Linked DNA regions of Rheinheimera salexigens. The protein of the gene in region 1 interacts with the protein of each later gene in a pairwise test. Links are inferred from orthologs where the notes say so. Each region holds a gene or a part of one and is shown on either strand. Other genes may lie near its edges. The genes, in order: ybgC, plsB, acpP and secA.

The links.
Region 2: the proteins of ybgC (region 1) and plsB interact in binary tests that used the Escherichia coli proteins (3 or more experiments, as listed by UniProt). The link is inferred for Rheinheimera salexigens from one-to-one orthologs.
Region 3: the proteins of ybgC (region 1) and acpP interact in binary tests that used the Escherichia coli proteins (3 or more experiments, as listed by UniProt). The link is inferred for Rheinheimera salexigens from one-to-one orthologs.
Region 4: the proteins of ybgC (region 1) and secA interact in binary tests that used the Escherichia coli proteins (3 or more experiments, as listed by UniProt). The link is inferred for Rheinheimera salexigens from one-to-one orthologs.

What each region holds. Positions count from the first base shown.
Region 1 is NZ_MKEK01000001.1:2,888,621-2,891,322, forward strand. It holds ybgC (tol-pal system-associated acyl-CoA thioesterase), read right to left. Parts: upstream 1,706-2,702; coding sequence 1,295-1,705; downstream 1-1,294. Other genes in the region: tolA (cell envelope integrity protein TolA), read right to left, coding at 1-183; tolR (protein TolR), read right to left, coding at 185-616; tolQ (protein TolQ), read right to left, coding at 616-1,305; ruvB (Holliday junction branch migration DNA helicase RuvB), read right to left, coding at 2,365-2,702.
Region 2 is NZ_MKEK01000001.1:107,092-110,187, reverse strand. It holds plsB (glycerol-3-phosphate 1-O-acyltransferase PlsB), read right to left. Parts: upstream 2,768-3,096; coding sequence 233-2,767; downstream 1-232. Other genes in the region: lexA (transcriptional repressor LexA), read left to right, coding at 2,815-3,096; tesB (acyl-CoA thioesterase II), read left to right, coding at 1-236. UniProt on the Escherichia coli protein: Catalyzes the transfer of an acyl group from acyl-ACP to glycerol-3-phosphate (G3P) to form lysophosphatidic acid (LPA). This enzyme can utilize either acyl-CoA or acyl-ACP as the fatty acyl donor.
Region 3 is NZ_MKEK01000001.1:1,814,630-1,817,435, reverse strand. It holds acpP (acyl carrier protein), read right to left. Parts: upstream 1,619-2,806; coding sequence 1,382-1,618; downstream 1-1,381. Other genes in the region: fabD (ACP S-malonyltransferase), read right to left, coding at 2,545-2,806; fabG (3-oxoacyl-ACP reductase FabG), read right to left, coding at 1,755-2,501; fabF (beta-ketoacyl-ACP synthase II), read right to left, coding at 64-1,302. UniProt on the Escherichia coli protein: Carrier of the growing fatty acid chain in fatty acid biosynthesis.
Region 4 is NZ_MKEK01000001.1:959,928-963,243, reverse strand. It holds secA (preprotein translocase subunit SecA), read right to left. Parts: upstream 2,928-3,316; coding sequence 201-2,927; downstream 1-200. Other genes in the region: BI198_RS04475 (DciA family protein), read left to right, coding at 3,148-3,316; mutT (8-oxo-dGTP diphosphatase MutT), read right to left, coding at 1-217. UniProt on the Escherichia coli protein: Required for protein export, interacts with the SecYEG preprotein conducting channel.

The DNA.
Region 1 (2,702 bases):
CTGCAAAGCTTCAGAATCAATAGCAACTGCTTCAACCGGTGCTTGCGCTTCACCTTCAGATTCCAGCGTAACATTAACAACTTCAGGCTTAGAGGTAAAATCTGCGCCCCACACTAACAAAATAATAACGACTAAATGCAGCCCCAGCGATTTTGCTAATGGTGGGTCTATTTTTATAGCCATATTATTTCGAGTCCACGTTATCAGTCATTAATCCCACCGATGGCGCGCCAGCTTGTTTTAATATATTAATTAAGCGAATTATCGCATCATAACTCACTCTGCCATCCCCCTTCACAATGACTTGGGTTCCCGGCTCTATGGTTAACCAACTTGCGACTTCAACAGTTAACTGTTCAGTGGTAAAAGGCCCTTGTTGCTTGCTGTCTTTTTCAAAATAATACAAGCCATCTTGATCTACCGTCGCCACTAAAGGTGTTTTACCGTCTTTCATTTGTTTAATCGGTTCTGCAGCAGACTTTGGCAGTTCAACCTTTACCCCTTGCGTAATAAGCGGTGTGGTCACCATAAAGATGACTAATAACACCAACATAACGTCAATATAAGGTACAACGTTGATTTCAGCTTTTAATCTACGCTTTTTCCGCACGTACATTAGCTATTGTCTCCATTACTTACCATCGCTTGGCGATTTAAAATATTGGCAAATTCTTCAGCAAAATTAGCATAATGAGATTCAAGCACTTCAACCTGATGCGAAAACTTATTAAAGGCTATAACTGCCGGAATAGCGGCAAATAAACCAATAGCAGTAGCAATAAGTGCTTCAGCAATACCCGGCGCTACCATTGATAATGTAGCTTGCTCAACAGCACCTAAAGCAATAAAGGAATTCATAATGCCCCATACCGTGCCAAATAAGCCGATATAAGGGCTAATAGAGCCAACAGTCGCTAAAAAGGGTAAATTAGTTTCTAAGCGTTCAACTTCACGCGACAAGCCTACGCGCATAGCACGCTGTGTACCTTCCATTACCGCAACAGATTGTTTGCTGCTGGATTTATGCAAACGGGCAAATTCTTTAAAGCCAGCTTTAAATAAAGCTTCTAGGCCGTTTACGGTAGAACGAGCGTTTACTTCATTATACAGTTTTGATAAATCAACACCTGACCAAAATTTATCTTCAAACTTACGGGCATCAATTAAGGCTTCGCTTAATATTTTACGCCGACGAATAATCATGGCCCATGACATAACGGACATTACCAACAGAACCAGCATCACGAGTTGTACAACTATACTTGCTTCTATTAATAAACTTAAAATTGAAATTTCACCTGACACCTTGTAATACCTCTGTCACTTCTGCCGGAATCGCTCGGGCTTTCATTTCCTGCAATGATACACAGGCTATTTTAATGTCTGCCGAACACACAACTGCACCGGCCTGATTTTGTATTTGCTGTTTAAATACCATGCTCGCGCGTTTTAAAGTACTAATTTGACTACGCACGGTCAATAATTCATTAAATTTAGCGGCTTTATAGTTATCCATTACTACCTGAGTCACCACAAAAGCCACATCATTTGCTAATAATAAATCCTGCTCTACACCTAAAGCACGTAACCATTCGGTACGTGCTCGTTCAAAGAATTTTAGGTAATTGGCATAATATACAATACCACCGGCGTCTGTATCTTCGTAATAAACACGCACTGGAAAAGTAAAGATTGTTTTAGACATGTATGTTCGCTTTAGGTTGCATATAATATGTAAGCTGCGGCACTAACTCAATTGGTAAGTAGCGATATTGCTAACTATATTTTTTTATAACGACTACTTGTTTTTTGTTAGCACTTCTGCTGATTAAACTTAACGCTAATAACTAAGTTAAGCAGCACTACTGCGACCAGTTAACAACTCAGCAAGATTAACTCAATTGTTTAATTTATTAACTAGCAACCAAACCTCTTGCCTAACAAATAGTAATACCGCTAATATCGTCTAGTTAGGCTTAACACTACATGAATACGGCTTATTGAGCTAGATAAGTCTATTAACTAAACAATAGCTTACCGGCTACCTTTGTCATTCGCATTAGATTTACTAATACTTAAGTGGTAATTTTTCTCGTTTGAAGTAATTGCTCAGTTAACCTAATATACGCTTGTGTTCTGAGCTAGCGCACTAGTGCGGTAATGAAGTTGCTGCACTTTAGCCAAGTTCACTTATTAACTGCTCTTAGCTCTACTAAGTGTTGTTATGTTTCACATGTTCCCTGGATTTTTTTGAAGCCCTGCTTCAACTTGTTGCTTAGCCCACTCTTAAGTGGGCTTTTTTTTAGCTAAAATTCAGCATTAACCTTAAAACAACCTTATTACAGTCGTTTTATTGCAAACTTTTTATTGTTTTGTCGACTCGGGTAAATCAAAACCAAAATGGCTATAAGCTCTAGGTGAGGCAATGCGCCCTCTTGGTGTGCGCTGAATAAAACCCTGCTGAATTAAAAATGGTTCAATAACATCTTCGATAGTATCTTTTTCTTCACCTATCGCGGCGGCAAGGTTATCTAAGCCCACTGGACCACCATCAAACTTTTCAATAATGGTAAGCAATAGCTTTCTATCCATATAGTCGAAACCTTCGGCATCAACATCAACCATTTGCAGTGCTTGTGCTGCAATTTCGATGGTGACTTCACCGTTGGCCTTTACTTGTGCATAATCCCGAACCCGGCGTA
Region 2 (3,096 bases), 2.8 Mb from region 1 along the record:
TGCAACCACATGGTAAATCGTTTATGGCGCCTAATATGCAAGTAGCGACTATTGACCATGCAATGTGGTTTCATCATGACTTCCGTTTTGATGATTGGCTGTTATATGCAGTTGATAGCCCAAGTGCTTCTGGTGGCAGAGGGCTAGTACGAGGCCAATTCTTCAGTCGTGATGGCACCTTAGTTGCCTCAACCATGCAAGAAGGTGTTATCCGCGCTTATCCTACAAGCCGCTAACTGCGGCTTGTAGGGATAATACTATGGATACTAAGCAAAACATCATTGCGTAACAGGCTATCTACAGTGTGGTTTAACTCGACTAAAGCATCGGTTGCTTGCACACGGCTTTGCTCATCACTTTGGGTGTAAGCATTGTCGCGTAGCGCGTTAATTAAGGTAGAAAACAGCTGTTTATCGTAATACTCTGGTGCGGTAATGCCGTGCTGTTGTAACAAACGTTGAGCTAATTGATGGCACTGCTTTTCTAAGTCAGCTCGGCTTTGCGCCTGTTGCGTTAAGATAAGTTGGAATACCATAGCGTAGCGTTGTAAAGTGTGTTCGGCGTTATCTGCCAATAAACTTAACATAAAATAGCTATTACTTTGTTGCGCGGGAGCAAAGTAAAGCTCGCCTTGCTGCTGGACGATATTTTTCTGGACTAAATGTTGCAATACCTGCTGACAATAAGCCGTAATATCGTCTAACTGTAAAAACATTTCTTGCTGTAATAAAGGATATAGCTGGCGCACAATATTAAGTAAACCCTGCCAGCTCATTTCGCGTTGATGCAAAATTGCGTTGGCTAAAATCGACGGTAATATAAATAAATGCAAAATATTATTCCGATAGTAGCTCATTAAGATCGCGCTTTCAGCCGTGACGCTAATCAACTCACCAAACTGATCTTTATGCTGCTGTACTTTATCTAAGCTAATAGCATGCTCAATTAATTCGCTACTGCTGGCTTGCGGTAAAGTGGTTTGGCCATGATAAGGAGCTTGCTGCTGAAGTTGCAGATAAAAATCTAATTGCTGCTCCAGCTCTTGCCTAGTTAAAGTGTGTTTATCGGTGGCAAGTAAAGCTAGGGCAATTAAATTAATACTATTTAAAGCGGCAGCATGATTAATCCGCTGCATAACATTTTGTGAAACATCGTCAACCACACCGGCTAACCAATGCGGCTTTTGCACTTCTATTGGATCAATAGCCTGTTTCCAGTCAGGGACGTTTTGGTTTAAGTAGTCATTTAAGGTTAAGGGCTCGCCAAAATTGACATAGCCATAACCATAATCACGCAAGTTTCGGATCGCTTTTATGACACCAAATACTGACTCTTTCTTTTTGCCTGAGCCTTGCAGTTCGCTTAAGTAAGTATTTACTTCCATAACATGCTCGTAGCCTAAATAGACTGGAACAATAGTAACGGGGCGGTCAATACCTCTAAGCATAGATTGAAGAGTCATCGCTAACATACCTGTCTTGGGCTGTAGTAAACGGCCAGTGCGGCTACGACCGCCTTCAGTGTAGTATTTTACCGAGTAGCCTTTGATAAATAACTGGCATAAATATTCGCGAAATACGGCGGAATATAATTTATTGCCGCTAAAGCTACGGCGGATAAAGAAAGCGCCACCACGTCGGAAAAGGGTGCCTGCCGGCCAAAAATTTAAGTTAATACCCGCGGCTATGTGTGGCGGAACGAGGCCTTGTTGATAAATAACATAGCTAAGTAACAAATAATCCATATGGCTGCGATGGCAGGGTACATAGACAATTTCATGGCCTTTTTGGGCTAAGTCACGTAGTACATCGGCATTATTGATTTTAATACCGGTATACAGCCTATTCCATAGCCAACTTAATATTCGATCACCAACTCTTAACGTAGAAGAGCGATAGTCTGCGGCAATTTCTAATAATAATTTATGGGCATTTTTACGCGCTTGTTCCAGAGATATGCGCTTAGACTTTGCCTCTTCCGCTATGGCTTTTTTCAATGCTGGCGCGGCTAGTAAGGCAGTAAAGAGTTGGCTGCGATTAACTAGTTTAGGACCATTGGCGGCTAAGCGTTGTCGATAAAAGTGAAAACGTGACATACGTAATAACTTACGTGCAGTATCATTATCGGCACCAAATTTTGCCGCCATCTGCTGTAAAGACAAAGCAGGAATAAAGCGAACTAATGAGTGCCTGCCAGATATAAACACGATTAATAGCTTGGCTAGCCAGTTTGGCGCATGGGCTTCGCCTAACAACCATTTGATACTGTTTTCTTTACCGGGAGCGCGACCCCATAAGATTGAAACAGGCACAATATGGGCATGTAAACTGGGATTTTTAAGATGGGCATCAAGTAATGCTAAGGCTTGCTGTAGTGCTTGAGTTTTACCTCGTTTAAACACTAAAGTATGCGGTCTTTCTAAAAATAAGGTGCGAAAGTGTTTTACACCATCAATATCCACATCTGAAGTAGGATCCGGCAGTTGTAAGTTTTTACACACCTGCTTTAATGCAGCCAAATCCGACCCTGATTCAGTAGGGCAAATATAAAAAATAGGCTGAGAAGTATCTATATTAAGCTCGGTAACGGGCTGTTCAGGTACTACTTTGTACTTCAGCAACGGGCGCAAAGGCCACTTTAATAACGCTGCAAACAATTTAACCGAGCGGAACATAATGACATTATCCTCAAAAAAATCCGGCGCATAGCATACCACGTCAGGGCTTAGGGTAAAGTTAGCGATTAGCACTGATACTTGCAATTGCATCTTACCTGTATATACTAACAGTATAAACTGTATAGGTAACCAGCATTATGAGACCATTAACGCCGCGACAGGCAGAAGTTTTGCAACTGATTAAAGATTATCAGATAAAAACCGGCATGCCGCCGACACGGGCCGAAATTGCCAGCCAACTGGGCTTTAAATCTGCTAATGCGGCAGAAGAACATTTAAAAGCCTTAGCTAAAAAAGGTGCTATAGAAATGTTACCAGGTACATCAAGAGGTATCCGCTTACTGGATAATGATGCACCTGAACAGTTAGGTTTACCACTCATCGGTAAAGTTGCTGCTGGTCAGCCTATTTTAGCGGCA
Region 3 (2,806 bases), 1.1 Mb from region 1 along the record:
AGGCTAACACAATAGTAAAAATAAAGGCTGCAATTAGCAGCCTTTATGTATTAAAACAGCCTATTAGACTCGTTTAAACAATATAGAGCCATTAGTACCACCAAAGCCAAATGAATTGCATAAAGCGTATTCCATTTGCACTTGGCGACCTTCATGCGGCACATAATCTAAATCACAGCCAACATCAGGGTTATCTAAGTTAATGGTTGGTGTTACTACTTGATCTTGCAATGAAAGCACAGTAATTATAGATTCCACTGAACCTGCAGCACCTAACAAGTGACCAATCATAGATTTAGACGAACTCACCATCACTTTATCGATATTGCTAGCAAACACAGATTTAATCGCTTGTGTTTCGGCAATATCACCAGCCGGTGTCGATGTACCGTGGGCATTGATATAAGCCACTTGGTCAGCATTAACAGCTGCATCTTTTAAAGCATTCGTCATGGCTAAAGCAGCACCTGCACCATTTTCTGGTGGCGATGTCATATGGTAAGCGTCACCGCTCATACCAAAACCGACTAATTCAGCATAGATTTTGGCGCCACGGGCTTTAGCGTGCTCGTATTCTTCGACTACCATCACACCCGCACCATCACCTAGCACAAAACCGTCACGGTCTTTATCCCATGGCCGACTTGCTTGTTGTGGCGCGTCATTGCGAGTAGATAATGCTCTAGCTGCAGCGAACCCCCCCATGCCAAGCGGTGTTGATGCTTTTTCAGCACCCCCAGCGATCATGACATCAGCATCACCATAAGCAATCATCCGCGCCGCATGGCCAATATTGTGTACACCCGTAGTACAGGCGGTAACAATGCTGATATTTGGCCCTTGCAAGCCAAGCATGATGGATAATTGACCAGCAATCATATTAATAATGGTTGATGGCACAAAAAATGGTGATAATTTTTTCGGGCTGCTCGCGAGTAACTTAGTATGATTTTCTTCAATCAAACCTAAGCCACCAATACCTGAGCCAATAGCTGCACCAATGCGCGGAGCATTTTGTTCAGTTATTTCTATTCCTGAATCGCGAAACGCCTGTATACCAGCCGCTACGCCATATTGAATAAATAGATCCATTTTCCTGGCATCTTTAACCGAGAAATAAGGTTCCACATCAAAATCTTTAAGTAATCCTGCAAACTTTGTGGTGTAAGCAGTGGTATCAAAGTGCTCTATCATAGAGATACCACTTTTACCCTGCTGTAAACCTTGCCAGCTTGAGGCTACATCGTTACCTAATGGCGTTAACATACCTAAACCGGTAACCACTACACGACGTTTTGCCACAAAACCCTCCGCCATGAAAATTATTGAAGTCGTAAAACGAAAACGGGTAGCTTAGCTACCCGTTCTGTAAGCATCTCGCTTATTCAGCGTGTGCTTTAACGTAGTCAATAGCAAACTGAACAGTAGTAATCTTTTCAGCTTCTTCGTCAGGAATTTCAGTATCGAATTCTTCTTCTAACGCCATTACTAATTCAACTGTATCTAGCGAGTCAGCACCTAAGTCTTCAACAAAAGAAGCTTCGTTCTTAACTTCTTCTTCTTTAACACCTAGTTGTTCAATGATAATTTTTTTAACGCGTTCTTCGATGTTGCTCATCTTTCTTTCCTTTTACTCATATAAATCGCAACAATTCGTGCAATTTTGTGTGGCGCTAGTTTATGCGTAAGCTAAGTGCGATGCAAGCGTGAGAAACAGCATTTTTTGCTGGTCAAACCTGCTAACAATACACTTGTTACACCATATACATGCCGCCGTTTACGTGAATAGTCTCACCGGTAATATATGCAGCTTGATTTGAAGCTAAAAATGCTACAGTTGCGGCAATTTCTTTAGGTTGCCCTAAACGATTTGCCGGTACTTGGCTAAAAATAGCTTCTTTTTGCTCTTCTGATAAGTCTTTTGTCATATCAGTATCAATAAAGCCTGGTGCCACAGCATTAACCGTAATACCACGCGACGCAACTTCTTTGGCAAGTGACTTGGTAAAACCTAGCACACCCGCTTTCGCTGCTGAATAATTTGTTTGGCCTGCATTGCCCATAGAGCCAACAACAGAACCAATATTGATTATACGACCAAAACGTTGTTTCATCATTGGACGCATAACCGCTTTGCTTAAACGAAAAACTGATGTCAAATTAGTTTGAATAATATCAAGCCATTCATCATCTTTCATCCGCATTAATAAATTATCGCGAGTGATACCGGCATTATTCACTAAAATTTCGATATCGCCAAGCTGTTGTTTTATTTCGGCCAAACATTGCTCAATTGAATCGTTATCAGCAACATTTAACACTAGACCAAAGCCTTTGTCACCTAAATAACTACTAATTGCGGCAGCGCCTTTTTCAGTCGTTGCCGTCCCTACTACTTTTGCGCCTAAAGCCGCTAATTGTTCAGCAACAGCACGACCAATACCACGGCTTGCACCTGTTACTAATGCGACTTTGCCTTCTAATGAGATAAAGTTAGTCATTTTATTCCTATTTTCGTACTTAATTCGGTACCTATTTAGGTGCCTATTCCAATGTAAGTGCAGCCTCAAGCGTGGCTTGATCGCCAACAGCTGCTGTACTGATGGTTTTATCTATACGTTTAATTAAACCTGTTAATACTTTACCTGCACCCAACTCTAGAACCTGATTGACACCTTGGCTAGCTAAAAATTCAATTGTTTCGGTCCAACGTACTGGACTATATAATTGACGCACCAGGGCATCTTTTATATCTGCGCTATCAGTAGCGGCTATAACATCTACGTTATTCACAACCGGTATTGCC
Region 4 (3,316 bases), 1.9 Mb from region 1 along the record:
AGACGGTTTCACCGGCTTCTACCTTGCCACCAGGAAACTCCCACTTACCACCTTGATGTTGCTGCTTACTGCGCAAGCTTAGTAGCACTTGGTTATCACGAATTATGACACCTACAGCGACATGTAACTGTTTTGGCTTTAAAGCAACAGAGCCAGCGTTAGCTGACTCCGTTGTTATTGTTTTATTGTCAAACATCGGCTTAGACAAGTTTGCCATGGCATTGCTTGTACTTTTTGCCTGAGCCACATGGACAAGCATCGTTACGGCCAATTTTTTCGCCATCACGGATCACTGGTCCTTGCGCTACTTCGACAGGTGCTGTCTCAGGTACGTCAGCGCCTAACTGCTCAACTTCGTCATGTTGATAGCTATGCGGAACAGCGTCAGCCTTGCGGCGTTGCTCGTCTACCGCTTCAACGTCTTCTGCGGCTTTAACTTGCACTCGTGCTAGTACGCCAATAACGTCTATTTTTAAGTTTTCTAGCATATCTGAGAATAATTCAAACGCTTCGCGCTTATATTCTTGCTTAGGATTCTTTTGCGCATAACCACGTAAGTTAATGCCTTGGCGCAAGTGATCCATAGCTGCTAGATGTTCTTTCCAGTGGGTATCTAAGCTTTGCAACATTATGGCTTTTTCGAACTGACGCAATACATCTGGGCCAACCATTTGTTCTTTTTCTTGATACGATTTTTCTACTTCTTGCTGAATGCGCTCGCGTAGCTTTTCTTCAAACAGCTTTTTATCGTCGGCTAACCATTGTGTGATAGGTAATTCTAACGCGTAGTCAGCTTTTAAACGCTGCTCTAAGCCCGGAATATCCCACATTTCGTCTAACGACTCTGGCGGAATATATTGGCTAATTAAGTCTTCAACTACATCACCACGAATAACCGTAATGGTTTCGCTGATATCAGAAGCGTCTAATAACTCGTTACGTTGCTCGTACACAACTTTACGTTGATCGTTAGCCACGTCATCGAATTCTAATAATTGCTTACGAATATCGAAGTTACGCGCTTCTACTTTTCGTTGGGCATTTTCAATGGCACGACTGACCCATGGATGCTCAATAGCTTCGCCTTTTTCCATACCCAGACGGCGCATCATGGCTGACATCCGATCTGAAGCAAAGATACGCATTAACGAGTCTTCTAACGATAAATAAAACCGGCTTGAACCGTTATCACCTTGACGACCAGAACGACCGCGCAACTGATTATCAATACGACGTGATTCATGACGCTCAGTACCTATTATATGTAAACCACCCGACTCAACAACAGCATCGTGGCGTATTTTCCAGTCAGCTTTTACTTGGGCAATTTGCTCTTCGCTAGCGTCGGTTAAACCGGCTAGTTCAGCTTGTAAACTACCGCCTAAGACGATATCGGTACCACGACCTGCCATGTTAGTAGCGATTGTGACATTACCTGGCCGACCGGCATTGGCAATAATCTCAGCTTCGTTAGCATGGAATTTTGCGTTTAATACTTTGTGAGTGATTTTAGCTTTATTGAGTAACTCAGATAGATATTCTGAGCTTTCAATTGAAGCTGTACCCACTAATACCGGACGTTTAGCTTGTTGCTTTTTAATAATATCGGCAATAATGGCTTGGTATTTATCTTCAGCCGTTAAATAGACTAAATCGGCCATATCGTTTCGTACCATAGGCCGGTTTGTTGGCACCACGATAGTTTCTAGACCATATATTTGTTGAAATTCAAATGCTTCGGTGTCAGCTGTACCTGTCATACCGGATAGCTTTTCATACAAGCGGAAATAGTTTTGAAAGGTTATAGAAGCAAGGGTTTGGTTTTCGTTTTGAATATTAACGCCTTCTTTGGCTTCAACCGCTTGGTGTAAGCCTTCTGACCAACGACGCCCTTCCATAGTACGGCCGGTGTGTTCGTCAACAATAACAATTTCGCCGTCTTTAACCACGTAATCGACATCGCGTTTAAATAGTTGATGAGCACGTAATGCCGCATACACGTGATGTAATAAGGTAATATTAGCCGCTGAGAATAAAGTGTCCTGCTCGCCGATCATGCCCGCTTCGCGCAGCATATCTTCAACTTTAATTTGGCCTTCTTCGGTTAAGTAAACCTGACGCGCTTTTTCATCTAAAGTGAAATGGCCATCGCCGTGCTTACCCTCTTCGTCTTCTTGCTCTTGCTTAATGAGCTGTGGCACTAACAAATCAATTTTTTGATAGAGCTCAGAGCTATCTTCCGCTGGGCCCGAGATAATTAATGGTGTACGGGCTTCATCGATTAATATCGAGTCAACTTCATCGATAATAGCAAAAGCCTGATCGCGCTGAACGCGGTCGTCTGGCGAGAAGGCCATATTGTCACGCAGGTAATCGAAACCAAATTCGTTATTAGTACCGTAGGTAATATCGGCTGCATAAGCTTTTTGCTTATCAACGTGCGCCATACCCGGTACGTTGACACCAACGCTCATACCTAAAAAGGTAAACAGCGGCTCGTTTGTTGCAGCATCACGACGGGCTAAGTAATCGTTAACTGTAATAACGTGCACACTACCGCCGCCTAACGCATTAAGATACGCAGGTAGCGTAGCGGTTAAGGTTTTACCCTCACCGGTGCGCATTTCAGAAATTTTACCCTGATGCAGTACCATACCGCCAAGTAATTGAACGTCGAAGTGACGCATACCAAATACCCGAGTACTGGCTTCGCGCACGGTAGCAAAAGCTTCAATTAAGAGGTCGTCTAGCGTAGCACCGTCTTTTATTTTTTGTTTAAATTCGACAGTTTTATGCTGCAGCTGGTCATCGGTTAAGGCTTGATACTCCGGCTCTAGCGCATTGATTTGCTGTACTTGTTTTTGTAGTTTTTTTAAGAAGCGGTCGTTGCGGCTACCAACTAATTTGGTGAAAAGTTTTCCAAACATTATCCAGTTACCATATTAAGTTAAAACTGCAGTGCAGCCCTGGCTAGTTCATGCAAACCAGTATTTAAAGGTGAAAGTAATTTATGTGAAATTCTCACCATAATACGCTAGATATGGTGACAAATGCTAAAGCTTTCAATAGCCAATTTAGATTCTGCCAAAAAATACAGAAGCTGTTACACTACTTAGGCTATTAAATTATGTTGAGCGCGTTAAATTCATGGCACGTTATACTGAAAAACCAAAGGATATCAATAAGGTATTAGCCCATAGCTCGCTAGCAAACCAACAGCAGCAAGTTAAGCTAATGCAACAGCTGAATACGGTATTAGCGCAGGTATTACAACTAGAGCAACTTAGCTTTTGCCGAGTAACCAGCATTCGCGATG